DNA from 2 places in the Pseudomonas sp. GW821-FHT09E04 genome. Region 1 is predicted to be linked to the other one. Evidence: predicted binding sites of a transcription regulator. Region 1 holds the regulator's gene; the other holds the start of a gene.
What was found. Region 1 encodes FliA, which starts transcription of late flagellar genes. Its sites were predicted from a motif close to CTAAAGTTTNNNNNNNNNNNGCCGNTAA; they were not measured.
Positions count from the first base shown of each region.

Region 2: the regulator FliA is predicted to act here: its motif matches at 5,710-5,737, upstream of AC07N4_RS22275 (flagellar protein MotY).

Region 1 covers NZ_JBWKOR010000002.1:103,074-110,488, reverse strand. The annotation lists gene flhF (flagellar biosynthesis GTPase FlhF) at 1-581, shown strand, start outside; gene fleN (flagellar synthesis regulator FleN) at 695-1,525, shown strand; gene fliA (RNA polymerase sigma factor FliA) at 1,522-2,262, shown strand; gene AC07N4_RS06770 (chemotaxis response regulator CheY) at 2,430-2,801, shown strand; gene AC07N4_RS06765 (protein phosphatase CheZ) at 2,819-3,607, shown strand; gene AC07N4_RS06760 (chemotaxis protein CheA) at 3,661-5,931, shown strand; gene AC07N4_RS06755 (protein-glutamate methylesterase/protein-glutamine glutaminase) at 5,981-7,117, shown strand; gene AC07N4_RS06750 (flagellar motor protein) at 7,117-7,415, shown strand, end outside.
Region 2 covers NZ_JBWKOR010000006.1:130,362-137,776, forward strand. The annotation lists gene AC07N4_RS22240 (molybdopterin oxidoreductase family protein) at 1-1,516, shown strand, start outside; gene grxD (Grx4 family monothiol glutaredoxin) at 1,614-1,955, shown strand; gene bfr (bacterioferritin) at 2,062-2,538, opposite strand; gene AC07N4_RS22255 (bacterioferritin-associated ferredoxin) at 2,739-2,957, opposite strand; gene AC07N4_RS22260 (peroxiredoxin) at 3,249-3,851, shown strand; gene rnt (ribonuclease T) at 3,926-4,600, opposite strand; gene pyrC (dihydroorotase) at 4,597-5,643, opposite strand; gene AC07N4_RS22275 (flagellar protein MotY) at 5,803-6,711, shown strand; gene AC07N4_RS22280 (argininosuccinate synthase) at 6,841-7,415, shown strand, end outside.

The sequences.
Region 1 (7,415 bases):
ACGGCGCGCAGAACATTGCGCTGGTGAGCATGGACAGCTTCCGCATCGGTGCTCAGGAACAGTTGAAAACCCTGGGCCGGATCCTCAATGTGTCGGTGACCCACGTCGACCCGGGCCAGTCCCTGGTGCAGGCGCTGGATCCACTGCTGCGCAAACGCGTGGTGCTGATCGATACCGCCGGCCTGCAGGCCAGCGATCCGGCACTGCGCATGCAGCTGGAAAGCCTGGCCGGTCGTGGCATTCGGTCGAAAAATTATCTGGTACTGGCAACCACCAGCCAGAAACAGGTTCTAACCGCCGCTTATCACAGTTACAAGCGTTGCGGGCTCGCCGGGTGCATCCTGACTAAACTGGATGAGACGGCCAGCCTTGGCGAAGTGCTGAGCCTGGCGATCAGTCATGAACTGCCGGTCGCCTACCTGACCGACGGCCCACGGATTCCGGATGATCTGCATCTGCCGCGCCGTCATCAATTGGTCAGCCGCGCCGTCAGTGTGCAAATGCAGGAAGAACCCAGCGAAGAAGCCATGGCTGACATGTTCGCTGATATCTACCACAGTCCCACCAAGCAGGTTGGCTGAGGTAATGAACAGTTTTTGTACCTACATCGATGGTCTGCCATGCATTGTTCCGGTTGTGAACGCGCAGCCAGTAATGTGGCCTCCGTCTATGCAAGACAAGGTAAAGAAATAACATGGGCAGCATGCATCCCGTACAGGTGATCGCGGTGACCGGCGGCAAAGGTGGCGTCGGCAAGACTAACGTGTCAGTGAACTTGTCCCTGGCGCTGGCAGAGCTTGGCCGTCGGGTCATGCTGCTGGACGCCGACCTGGGTCTGGCGAACGTCGACGTTCTGCTGGGCCTCACGCCCAAACGTACCCTGGCCGATGTGATCGAGGGCCGCTGCGAGCTGCGCGACGTGCTGTTGCAAGGCCCCGGCGGGATCCGCATCGTGCCGGCCGCTTCCGGCACGCAGAGCATGGTTCACCTGAGCCCGGCCCAGCATGCCGGTCTGATTCAGGCGTTCAGCGACATCGGCGACAATCTCGACGTACTGGTGATCGACACCGCTGCGGGTATTGGTGACTCGGTAGTCAGTTTCGTTCGCGCGGCGCAAGAAGTGTTGCTGGTGGTCTGCGACGAGCCGACCTCGATCACCGACGCCTACGCGCTGATCAAACTGCTCAACCGCGATTACGGCATGAACCGCTTCCGCGTCCTGGCCAACATGGCCCAGAGCCCGCAGGAAGGTCGCAATCTGTTCGCCAAGTTGACCAAGGTCACGGATCGCTTCCTCGACGTCGCCCTACAATACGTCGGTGCGGTGCCTTACGACGAAAGCGTGCGCAAGGCGGTGCAGAAGCAGCGTGCGGTCTATGAAGCCTTCCCGCGTTCCAAGTGCGCACTGGCGTTCAAGGCGATCGCGCAAAAGGTCGACACCTGGCCGCTGCCCGCCAATCCGCGCGGCCACCTCGAATTTTTCGTCGAGCGCCTCGTGCAGCAAACGGCAGGACCTGTGCTATGACCGCCAGCGGTATGAATTTCTACAAGAAGTCGGCACGTGACGCGCAGTACGAGCTGATCGAGCGTTACGCGCCACTGGTCAAACGCATTGCTTACCACTTGCTGGCGCGATTGCCGGCCAGTGTGCAGGTCGAAGACCTGATCCAGGCCGGAATGATCGGCCTGCTCGAAGTCTCGACCAAATACGACGCCAGCAAAGGCGCCAGTTTCGAAACGTACGCGGGCATCCGGATCCGCGGCGCCATGCTCGATGAAGTACGCAAGGGGGACTGGGCACCGCGCTCGGTTCACCGCAACACCCGTATGGTCAGCGACGCGATTCGCTCGATTGAAGCTAAAACCGGCCGTGACGCTAAAGATCACGAGGTTGCGGCCGAACTCCAATTGAGTCTCGACGATTACTACGGGATTTTGAACGACACCCTGGGCAGCCGACTGTTCAGTTTCGACGACCTGTTGCAGGACGGCGAACACGAAGGGCTGCACGAGGATGGCGCAAGTGCTCATCTTGAGCCGTCGCGCGATCTGGAAGATGAGCGCTTCCAGGCTGCGTTGGCGGACGCGATTGCCAATTTGCCGGAGCGTGAGCGACTGGTGTTGGCGCTGTACTACGACGAAGAGCTGAACCTCAAGGAAATCGGTGAAGTCCTTGGCGTCAGTGAATCGCGGGTCAGCCAGTTACACAGCCAGTGCGCGGCCCGCTTGCGGGGGCGTTTGGGGGAGTGGCGAGCGCGCTGAAGGCAGTGTGGGGACGCTGCGAACGAGGCTGGTGCGGTGGTGAACGGCACCGGTCTTGCTCTGTTGTGCTCCAGACAGTCATCGAGTGCTTTGCCGGATTGATTGAAATGGCGCGTCCAGGTGCTGGGCGCGTTTAAGACTGCTTGGAGGTCGAATTGAACAAAGACATGAAAATCCTCATCGTTGATGACTTCTCAACGATGCGGCGGATCATCAAGAACCTGTTGCGTGACCTTGGGTTCACCAACACCGTTGAAGCCGACGATGGCACCACTGCCATTCCGGTGCTCAACAGCGGCAGCATCGACTTTCTGGTGACCGACTGGAACATGCCTGGCATGACCGGTATCGACCTGCTGCGTCACGTGCGCGCCGATGAAAAACTCAAGCACCTGCCAGTGCTGATGGTGACCGCTGAAGCCAAGCGCGAGCAGATCATCGAAGCGGCCCAGGCCGGCGTTAACGGCTACGTGGTCAAACCTTTCACGGCTCAGGCGCTGAAAGAAAAAATCGAGAAGATTTTCGAACGCATCGGCTGATGACGCGCGGGGGAGCTATGGAGCATAACGAATCTTCACAGGGCGACTTCGAGTCGACTCTGAAAAAACACGCGGTCGAACTGGTCGAAAGCCTTGAAAAAGGCAGGTTCGGCGACGCTGTGCAACTGATCCATGAGCTCAATCAGACCCGTGACCGTGGCCTGTACCAGGAAGTGGGCAAGCTCACGCGCGAACTGCACAGTGCAATCGTCAACTTCCAGATCGACCCGCATATGCCGCAGGCCGAGGAAGTGTCGCAGATCACTGATGCGACCGAGCGTCTGGGCTATGTGGTCAAGCTGACCGAAGCGGCGGCCAACCGCACCATGGACCTGGTGGAAAGCGCCACGCCGGTGGTCAATGGCCTGGCTGACGAAGCCCAGGCGTTGAGTGCCGACTGGGGACGTTTCATGCGCCGTGAAGTCGGGGCTGAAGAGTTCCGCGAGCTGGCGCGTCGGGTCGACGGTTTTCTGGCACGCAGCAGCGCGGACAACCGCGCGGTGTCGAGCAACCTCAACGACATTCTGCTGGCCCAGGATTACCAGGACCTCACAGGTCAGGTGATCAAGCGCGTGACCCAATTGGTCACCGAAGTCGAAAGCAATCTGCTCAAACTCGTGCTCATGGCCAGTCAGGTGGACCGCTTTGCGGGCATCGAACATGACCGTGCGGCGATGCTCGCTGAAAAAGATCCACAAAAACATCTCTCGCAGGGTGAAGGTCCGCAGATTCATGCCGATAAACGAGAAGACGTTGTGTCCGGTCAGGACGATGTGGACGATTTGTTATCCAGCCTTGGATTCTAGAGTTTTGGAATTATAGGTTTTTTGGGTTTTTAGACCTGTAGGAGCACCCCCTAATGAGCTTCGGCGCCGATGAAGAGATCCTTCAGGATTTCCTGGTTGAGGCCGGCGAGATTCTTGAGCAACTGTCCGAACAACTGGTCGAGCTGGAAAGCCGTCCGGATGACGCAGATCTGCTCAACGCAATTTTTCGCGGTTTCCACACTGTAAAAGGGGGCGCCGGCTTCCTTCAGCTCAATGAGCTGGTGGAGTGCTGTCACATCGCCGAAAACGTGTTCGACATCCTGCGCAAGGGTGAGCGTCGCGTAGATGCAGAACTGATGGACGTGGTGCTCGAAGCGCTGGACGCGGTGAACAGCATGTTCAGCGAAGTCCGCGATCGCAGTCCGATTACTGCCGCAACGCCGGAACTGCTGGCCGCCCTGGCGCGTCTGGCTGAACCGCAATCGGCGGATGAAGCCCCGGCTTCGCCTGTTGCCGAGATGATCGAAGAACTGGTCGTCGAAGGCGATTCGGGCGATATCACCGATAACGAATTTGAACAGTTGCTGGACTCGCTGAACGCCGTCAAGGCCGAAGCTGAAGCCCCGGCGGCTGCCGCTGCGCCTGCTTCCGATGAAGCAGCCAGCGATGAAATCACCGACGCCGAATTCGAGTCGCTGCTTGACCAGTTGCACGGCAAGGGCCAGTTCGCGGCCGACGCCGTGGCACCAACAGCCGCTGCACCGGCTGCTCCGGCGGCGGGCGACAGCTCCGACATCACCGACGACGAATTCGAAGCCTTGCTCGATCAGCTGCACGGCAAGGGCAACTTTGCCGTCGATGCGCTGGAATCGGCGATTGCGTCGGTGCCTGCATCTGCTGCTCCGGCAGCGGCTGCGGCCGGTAGCGATCTGATCAGCGACCACGAGTTCGAATCGCTGCTCGACGATCTGCATGGCAAAGGCAAGTTCACTGACGTCGCCACCGGTGCCGTCGTGACGGCCGGCAATGCTTCTGCTGTTGCAGCGCCTGCCGCCAAGGCCCCGGCCGCTGCGGCAAAACCTGCTGCAAAAGCGCCTGAGCCTAAAGCCGAACCGGCCAAGCCAGCCGCCGCTGCTGCACCGGCTCCGGCCCGTGCGCCGGCGACTCCGCCACCGGAAAAGCCGGCGAGCGAAGCCGAAACCACCGTGCGTGTGGACACCGCACGTCTCGACGAAATCATGAACATGGTCGGCGAGCTGGTACTGGTGCGTAACCGTCTGGTGCGCCTGGGCCTGAACAGCGGCGACGAATCGATGCAGAAGGCCGTGTCGAACCTCGACGTGGTTACCGCCGACTTGCAGACTGCGGTAATGAAGACCCGGATGCAGCCGATCAAGAAAGTCTTCGGCCGTTTCCCGCGTCTGGTTCGCGATCTGGCGCGTCAGCTCAAGAAAGAGATCAACCTGGAACTGGTGGGCGAAGAGACCGACCTCGACAAGAACCTCGTCGAGGCTCTGGCCGACCCGCTGGTCCACTTGGTGCGCAACGCGGTCGACCACGGTATCGAGTCGCCGGAAGAGCGCGAAGCCTCGGGCAAGGCCCGTGGCGGCAAGGTGATCCTGGCGGCCGAGCAGGAAGGCGACCATATCCTGCTGTCGATTTCCGATGACGGCAAAGGCATGGACCCGAACGTCCTGCGCGCCATCGCCGTGAAACGCGGTGTGATGGACAAGGATGCCGCCGATCGCCTGAGCGACACCGAGTGCTACAACCTGATCTTCGCCCCGGGTTTCTCGACCAAGACCGAGATCTCCGACGTGTCCGGCCGCGGTGTGGGCATGGACGTGGTGAAGACCAAGATTTCCCAGCTCAACGGTTCGATCAACATCTACTCGACCAATGGCGCCGGCTCGAAAATCGTCATCAAGGTGCCGCTGACGCTCGCGATCATGCCGACCCTGATGGTGATGCTCGGCAACCAGGCGTTCGCGTTCCCGCTGGTGAACGTCAACGAAATCTTCCACCTCGACCTGTCGACCACCAACGTGGTGGACGGCCAGGAAGTGGTGATCGTGCGGGACAAGGCGCTGCCATTGTTCTACCTCAAGCGCTGGCTGGTCAGCTCCGCGGCTCACGAAGAGCAGCGTGAAGGCCATGTGGTGATCCTTTCGGTGGGCACTCAGCGGATCGGCTTCGTCGTCGATCAACTGGTCGGCCAGGAAGAAGTGGTCATCAAGCCATTGGGCAAAATGCTGCAGGGAACCCCGGGCATGTCCGGCGCCACCATTACCGGTGACGGCCGCATTGCGCTGATTCTCGATGTTCCAAGCATGCTCAAGCGTTACGCCGCACGGCGTATTTGAATCCGGGGCGGCGGGGCGACAACGTCCCGCTGCACCTAATGGAGTGTTTATGGCAGTCAAAGTCCTGGTGGTGGACGATTCGGGTTTTTTCCGCCGCCGCGTCTCGGAAATTCTTTCAGCGGATCCGAGCATCCAGGTTGTCGGTACGGCAACCAACGGTAAAGAGGCGATCGATCAGGCCCTGGCCCTCAAGCCGGACGTGATCACCATGGACTACGAGATGCCGATGATGGACGGCATCACGGCCGTGCGGCACATCATGCAGCGCTGCCCGACCCCGGTGTTGATGTTCTCCTCGCTGACCCATGAAGGCGCCCGGGTAACCCTGGATGCGCTGGATGCCGGTGCGGTGGATTTCCTGCCGAAGAATTTCGAAGACATCTCCCGCAATCCGGAGAAGGTCAAGCAACTGCTGTGCGAGAAGGTGCACAGCATCTCGCGCAGTAACCGTCGTTTCAGTGCCTACAGTGCGCCGGCGCCTGCCGCTGCACCTGCGCCTGCGCCGACTCCGGCAGCGGCGCCGTCGAGCTTTGGCAGCCACAGTGCTCCGGCTCGTCCGGCACCTGCGCCTGCACCGGCTCGCGCTCCGGCGGCCAGCACTTCGTCGGCAGCGCCGAAACGCAAAGCCTACAAACTGGTGGCTATCGGCACGTCGACTGGCGGACCGGTTGCCCTGCAACGGGTTCTGACCCAGTTGCCGGCCAACTTCCCGGCGCCGATCGTGCTGATCCAGCACATGCCGGCAGCCTTCACCAAGGCGTTCGCCGAGCGTCTGGACAAGCTCTGCCGCATCAGCGTCAAGGAAGCCGAGGATGGCGACATCCTGCGTCCGGGCCTGGCGCTGCTGGCACCCGGTGGCAAGCAGATGATGATCGACGGCCGTGGCGCGGTGAAAATCCTGCCGGGCGACGAGCGTCTGAACTACAAGCCTTGCGTGGACATCACTTTCGGTTCCGCGGCGAAGTCCTACAACGACAAAGTTCTGGCGGTCGTATTGACCGGCATGGGCGCCGACGGCCGCGAAGGCGCACGCCTGCTCAAACAGGGCGGCAGCACGGTCTGGGCCCAGGATGAAGCCAGCTGCGTGATCTACGGCATGCCGATGGCCATCGTCAAAGCTGACCTCGCGGATGCGGTGTACGGCCTGGACGATATCGGCAAGCACATCGTCGAGGCGTGTATCTGATGGATGTTCTAAGCCTTATCGGGATCATCATGGCGTTTGTCGCCATCATCGGCGGCAACTACCTTGAAGGCGGCCACCTCGGCGCGCTGGCCAACGGCCCGGCGGCGCTGATCGTGCTGGGCGGCACCATCGGTGCCGCGCTGCTGCAATCTCCGATGAGCGCGTTCAAGCGCGCCATGCAGATCCTCGCCTGGATCTTTTTCCCGCCGCGTGTGGATCTGGCCGGCGGCATCGACCGCGTGGTCAACTGGAGCCTCACCGCCCGCAAGGAAGGCCTGCTGGGTCTGGAAGGCGTGGC
Region 2 (7,415 bases), on a different contig from region 1:
TCAGGCCCGGGGCGGCAAAGTGGTGGTGGTCGATCCGCGGCGCAGCGAGACAGCGGCGATGGCCGACCAGCACCTGTTCGTGCGTCCCGGTGGCGATGCGGCGTTGCTGTTTGGTGTGCTCAACACCCTGTTCAGCGAGGGCCTGACAACGGAAAGCCATTTGCCGGTGGACGGTCTGGACGAGGTTCGCGCAGCGGTGGCGGCGTTCACGGCCGAGGCCATGAGCCCGCTGTGCGCCGTTCCTGCCGAACAGATCCGCCAATTGGCCCGGGACTTCGCCGCGGCGCCAAGCGCCGTCTGCTACGGTCGGATGGGGGTTTCCACCCAGGCTTTCGGCACGCTGTGCCATTGGGTCGTGCAACTGATCAATCTGGTGACCGGCAACCTCGACCGCGTGGGCGGTGCACTGTGCACCGAGCCGGCGGTGGATCTGGTGGCGTCCACTTCGGGCGGGCACTTCAACAAATGGCAGAGCCGTGTCTCGGGCCGTCCCGAGTACGGCGGCGAGCTGCCTGTCTCGGCGCTGGCCGAAGAAATGCTCACCGAAGGCGAGGGCCAGATTCGTGCGCTGATCACCGTGGCCGGCAATCCGGTGCTGTCGACGCCCAACGGCCGGCAACTGGAGCAGGCGCTGGACGGGTTGGAGTTCATGGTCAGTGTCGACCTCTATATCAACGAAACCACCCGTTATGCCGACCTGATCCTGCCGTCCACCTCAGCGCTGGAAAACGATCACTACGACACCACGTTCAACCTGTTCGCGGTGCGCAACGTCACCCGTTTCAACCGGGCGATCCTTGCCAAACCCGAGGGCGCGCTGCATGACTGGGAGATCTTCGTCGGCCTGGCCAAGGCCTTTGCGGCGAAGACCGACAAGGAACTGAAGCCGACGATGCCGCCGGCGAAGATGATCGACATGGGTCTGCGCATGGGCCTGTATGGCGATGCATCCGAACACAAGTTGTCGCTGGCGACGCTGTTCGATCATCCGCACGGCGTGGATCTGGGGGCGCTGAAACCCAACCTGACACCGCGATTGAAGACCACCAATCAACGAGTCCAGGCGGCACCGCCGGAAATTCTTGCCGACCTTGCGCGCTTTTCCGCATTGCAGGCGCCGGCTGCCGATGAGCTGTTGATGATCGGCCGTCGCCATGTGCGCAGCAACAACTCGTGGATGCACAACTATCATCGACTGGTGAAGGGCAAGCCGCGTCATCAGTTGCTGATGAACCCGGAGGATCTCGCCAGTCGCGGGCTCAGCGATGGCCAGCTTGTGCGCGTAAGCTCGCGGGTCGGACAGATCGAGGTTGAAGTGCTGGGCAGTGCGGACATGATGCCGGGCGTGGTCAGCCTGCCACACGGTTGGGGCCATGCGCGCCCGGGCGTGCAGATGGCGATTGCCAGCGGCCAGCCGGGCTCCAGCGCCAACGACCTGACCGATGAGTGCCAGCTCGACGAGCTCTCGGGCAACGCGGCGCTCAATGGCGTGCCGGTGACGGTGGCGGCGGCTTGAGCATGTCTGTCGGGGAGACCGAGCAGGGCGCTCGGGATTCCGTTACAATGCGCCACCGTGCCGACCCATGAGTCGGAAAGTTCAGCCGAGGTGCTCCATGGATATCATCGAAACGATTAAAGAGCAGATTGCCAACAACACCATTCTGCTTTACATGAAAGGCTCGCCGAATGCCCCGCAGTGTGGCTTCTCCGCGAAAGCTGCGCAGGCTGTGATGGGCTGTGGCGAGAAGTTCGCCTACGTCGACATCCTGCAGAACCCGGAAATCCGTGCCAACCTGCCGAAGTACGCCAACTGGCCGACTTTCCCGCAGTTGTGGGTAGGCGGTGAACTGGTCGGCGGCAGCGACATCATGGCTGAAATGTTCGCCAACGGTGAGCTGCAGACTCTGGTCAAGGAAGCATCCGCCAAGGCTGCTGCGGCCAAGTCCGAAGCCTGATTGGTTTCTGCCCGGATTTCGGTGAGTCTGAAGTCCGGGCAATAAAAAGCCCCGCCTCTCGAAAGAGGGCGGGGCTTTTTAGTGTCTCGAGTTTAGCGCTCGCTAATTACTCGTCTTCGCCCATCTGCGATTGCAGATAGTTCTCAAGACCGACTTTATCGATCAGGCCCAGTTGGGTTTCCAGCCAGTCGATGTGTTCTTCTTCGGATTCGAGAATGTCTTCAAGCAGTTCGCGGCTGCCGAAGTCACCAACCGATTCGCAATGAGCGATGGCGGTCTTCAGATCGGCATGGCCGGTGCGCTCGATACGCAGGTCGCACTCCAGCATTTCCTTGGTGTGCTCGCCGATGTGCAGCTTGCCCAGGTCCTGCACGTTCGGCAGGCCTTCGAGGAACAGGATGCGCTTGATCAGCTTGTCCGCGTGCTTCATCTCGTCGATGGATTCTTTGTACTCGTGCTTGCCGAGCTTGTTCAGGCCCCAATCTTCATACATGCGCGCATGCAGGAAGTACTGATTGATCGCGACCAGCTCATTGGCAAGGATCTTGTTGAGATGCTGGATGACTGTTACGTCGCCTTTCATGATGGGAGTCCTGCCCTAAGTAGCGGTATATAAGGCGGAGTTTGAGCTTGGTACTTATAAGTGTCAAACCTAAGTTATTGAATAATATATGAAAATTAATCGGAATAAGAATGTTTGTGTTCCGCGTCTAGTCGCTAAGCAATTGATTTTCAGGCATAAAAAAAACCGGACATAAGCCCGGTTCTTTGAAATGGGTGCAATTACGCGGCAGTAAATTCTACAGGGTAGGGGATCGCGGCCTGGGCGGTTTGCAGCTTGGTCAGGGTTTCGCGTACCACTTCCTTCGCGAGGCAGGCACATTTGCCGCATTGGCTGGCTACGCCGGTGGCCTGACGGACTTCTTTATAGCTGCAGCAACCTTCATAGATCGCTTCGCGGATCTGTCCGTCGGTGACGCCAGTGCAGAGGCAAACATACATAAGTGAGAACCGTCGCTGGTTGTGGCTCAATTGCGATGGATCTTAATGTTAACGAGAATGATTGTCAAAGTGCTTTCCCAACGGTTTTCATCGCCAACGGCTGTGACTGACGAACGGTGGTGCATGGCTGAATGCCAGCCGGGATTTCGCGAAAAACCGTTAAGGACAGTCGAAAAACGCAGTGTATGATGGTCGGCCCTTGCGAAGGGGGTTCGTGTCACAGGGCTGTCGCCTGAGGGTGGCAGGCTGGCGCGAACCCTGAACTTCAAGTTTCTACACCAGGAGATATCAATGAGCGTACTCGTAGGCAAACAAGCCCCTGACTTCACCGTCCCGGCCGTACTCGGCAATGGCGAGATCGTTGACAGCTTCACCCTGTCCTCGGCCATCAAAGGCAAATACGGCCTGGTGTTCTTCTACCCGCTGGACTTCACCTTCGTCTGCCCGTCCGAGCTGATCGCTCTGGACAACCGCATGGCCGACTTCAAGGCGCGCAACGTAGAAGTGATCGCTGTGTCGATCGACTCGCACTTCACCCACAACGCCTGGCGCAACACCCCGGTCAACAATGGCGGCATCGGCCAGGTGAAATACACCATGGCTGCCGACATGAAGCACGACATCGCCAAGGCCTACGACGTTGAATCCGAAGGCGGCGTGGCTTTCCGTGGCGCGTTCCTGATCGACGACAAAGGCGTTGTCCGCTCGCAGATCATCAACGACCTGCCGCTGGGCCGTAACATGGAAGAGCTGATCCGTCTGGTCGACGCTCTGCAATTCCACGAAGAGCACGGCGAAGTCTGCCCTGCCAACTGGAAAAAAGGCGACAAAGGCATGAACGCTTCGCCAGAAGGCGTTGCGGCTTACCTGACCGAGAACGCTGCTGCCCTGTAAGGCGCAACGTCGAGGTACAAAAAAACCGGCTCTTGAGCCGGTTTTTTCATGCGCGGGATTTAATCCGACGACCCTCAGTCGTCGAAGTCTTCCCAGCCGCCCATCTGTTTCCAGCGGTTGACGATGCCGCAGAACAGCTCGGCCGTCTTTTCGGTGTCGTAACGCGCGGAGTGCGCTTCACGGCCATCGAAATCGATGTCGGCTGCCTGACAGGCCTTGGCCAGCACGGTCTGACCGTACGCCAGACCCGCGAGGGTTGCGGTGTCGAAGCTGGAGAACGGATGAAACGGGTTGCGCTTCATGTCCAGCCGCGCAACGGCGGCATTGAGGAAGCCGAGGTCGAAGCTGCTGTTGTGGCCGACCAGGATCGCCCGCTTGCAACCGTTGGCCTTCAAGGCCTTGCGCACGCCACGGAAGATATCGGTCAGGGCCGTCTCTTCGCTGACCGCCATGCGCAACGGGTGATCGAGCTTGATCCCGGTGAACTCCAGCGCGGCCGCTTCGATGTTGGCGCCTTCGAATGGCTCGACACGGAAGAAGTAGGTGTGGTCCGGGTAAACGAAACCCTTTTCATCCATGGCGATGGTGGTCGCGGCAATCTCCAGCAATGCGTCGGTGGCCGAGTTGAAACCACCGGTCTCTACGTCGACGACAACCGGCAGGTAGCCGCGAAAGCGTGCTGCCATTGGATGGCGTGAACCGCCGCCACCTTGACCGTCCAGTTCGTCGTCGAAATGGTCTTCACTCACGCGTGTTCCTCCAGCAGGCGCCAGCGCAGTTTTTCACCGGCGCGCAGCGGGATAACGGTCAGCTCGCCGAAGGGCAGGCTGGTCGGGGCGGTCCATTCTTCACGGACCAGGGTAATGCGATCGGTGTTCGCCGGCAGGCCGTAGAAACGCGGGCCGTTGAGACTGGCGAAGGCTTCGAGCTTGTCCAGCGCATTGCGCTGTTCAAAGGCTTCGGCATACAACTCGATGGCGGCGTACGCGGTGTAGCAGCCGGCGCAGCCGCAGGCGGCTTCCTTGGCGTGCTGGGCGTGCGGCGCCGAGTCGGTGCCGAGGAAGAACTTCGCGCTGCCGCTGGTGGCGGCGTCGAGCAGGGCTTCCTGGTGGGTATTGCGCTTGAGGATCGGCAGGCAATAGAAGTGCGGCCGGATTCCGCCTACCAGCATGTGGTTGCGGTTGTAGAGCAGGTGATGCGCGGTGATCGTCGCGCCAACGTTGGCCGAAGCCTCGTTGACGAACTGCACGGCGTCGCCGGTGGTGATGTGTTCGAACACGACCTTGAGCGTCGGGAAACGCTCGACCACACGACGCATGTGCTCGTCGATGAAGATTTTCTCGCGGTCGAACACGTCGACGTCGCCACGGGTGACTTCACCGTGGATCAACAGCGGCATGCCGACTTCGGCCATGGCTTCCAGCGCCGGGAAGATCTTGTCGATGCTGGTGACCCCGGAATCGGAGTTGGTGGTGGCGCCGGCCGGGTACAACTTGGCCGCGTGGACAAAACCGCTGGCCTTGGCTTCACGAATTTCTTCGGGCTGGGTACGGTCGGTGAGGTACAGCACCATCAACGGCTCGAAACGACTGCCGGCCGGGCGGGCAGCGAGAATCCGCTGGCGATAGCCGTCGGCTTCAGCGGCGTTGCGCACCGGAGGTACCAGGTTAGGCATGATGATCGCGCGACCAAAGGTGCGCGCAACATCTGCAACGGTATTGGTCAACACGGCACCATCGCGAAGATGAATGTGCCAGTCGTCGGGACGCAGCAGGGTCAGGCGGTCGGACATGAGGGGATTCCAGGCGGGTCAAACTGAGGCGAATGCTACCGGAAAAGACTCTTGCAGGCACTCGCTATCAAGTTTTGCGACGAGCGTCCGATATCCCATAGGTATGCCGTAAACATGTATGTATCGGTCTTTTTGTTGTAGAAGCCAATGGAGCCTCCCGTGCGCCAGCGTTATTTAGCCTTGCTCAGTGTGTTTGCCAGCCTTCCGGCGATGGCGCTGACCTACCAGACCCGTCTGGAGAACATTGAGTGGACGGTCGAGGGCGACAAGTTCGAATGCCGCCTGACGCAGCCGATCACCGATTTCGGCTCAGGCCAGTTCGTGCGCAAGGCCGGCGAGCAGGCGACATTCCGTCTGAACGCCTACAACGCCATGCTCGGCGGCGGTTCGGCGACCTTGATGGCGGCAGCGGCGCCCTGGCAGCCGGGCCGTGGCGATATCAATCTGGGCACGGTCAGGATCGGCAGTGGCAATATCCTGTTCAACAGTTCTCAGGCGCAGGCCGGGCAACTGATCAGCGGCCTGATGGACGGGCGCAGCCCCGTGGTGCGCCATGCATCGGGCGATGGCCGTGTGTCGGAAGTGCGTCTGTTGCCGGTCAAGTTCAGCAAGGCGTTCAACGACTATCAGGCCTGCGTGGCGAAACTGCTCCCGCAGAATTTCGAGCAGGTCAAGCAATCACAGATCGGTTTCCCCGGCGAAGGCATCGAACTGGACGCCGCCGCCAAGGCCAAGCTGCAAGTCATGCTCGAATATATGAAGGCCGATCCGACGGTCAACCACATCGAGCTCGACGGCCACTCCGACAACAGCGGCAATCGCCTGACCAACCGCGAGCTGTCGCGCCGGCGCGCCCTGGCGGTGGTCGACTTCTTCAAGGCCAACGGCATCCAGGAATCGCAGATCACCGTGCGCTTCCATGGTGAGCGTTACCCGTTGGTGCCAAACACCAATGCCGCCAACCGGGCCAAGAACCGTCGGGTCAACGTGCACCTTGCGCGGGTGGCACCGACTACCGCTCCTGCACCTCAGGCCAGCACACCGGCCAACGCTGCGGCGACGTCCTGACCCGCCGGTCATCGTCGCCCTCTCGACAGATTCTGTCGCTTTGTCGTCTTAAGCTGTCGCGCCTCTGTAAATTATCGCGTTTGAGCGGTAGACTCCTCGGCTTTCCGTAGAACCCCGTGGAGTGATGGCATGGCGGACGTAAACAAGGTCGTTCTGGCGTATTCCGGCGGCCTGGACACTTCGGTGATCCTCAAGTGGCTGCAGGATACTTATAACTGTGAAGTCGTGACCTTCACCGCTGACCTGGGTCAGGGCGAAGAGGTCGAACCGGCTCGCGCCAAGGCCCAGGCCATGGGCGTCAAAGAAATCTACATCGACGACCTGCGCGAAGAATTCGTGCGTGACTTCGTGTTCCCGATGTTCCGTGCCAACACCGTTTACGAAGGCGAGTACCTGCTGGGTACTTCCATCGCGCGTCCGCTGATTGCCAAGCGTCTGATCGAAATCGCCAACGAAACCGGCGCCGACGCCATTTCCCACGGCGCAACCGGCAAGGGCAACGACCAGGTCCGTTTCGAACTGGGTGCCTACGCGCTCAAGCCAGGCGTAAAAGTGATTGCCCCTTGGCGCGAGTGGGACCTGCTGTCCCGCGAGAAACTGATGGACTACGCCGAGAAGCACGCGATCCCGATCGAGCGCCACGGCAAGAAGAAATCCCCGTACTCGATGGATGCCAACCTGCTGCACATCTCCTATGAAGGCGG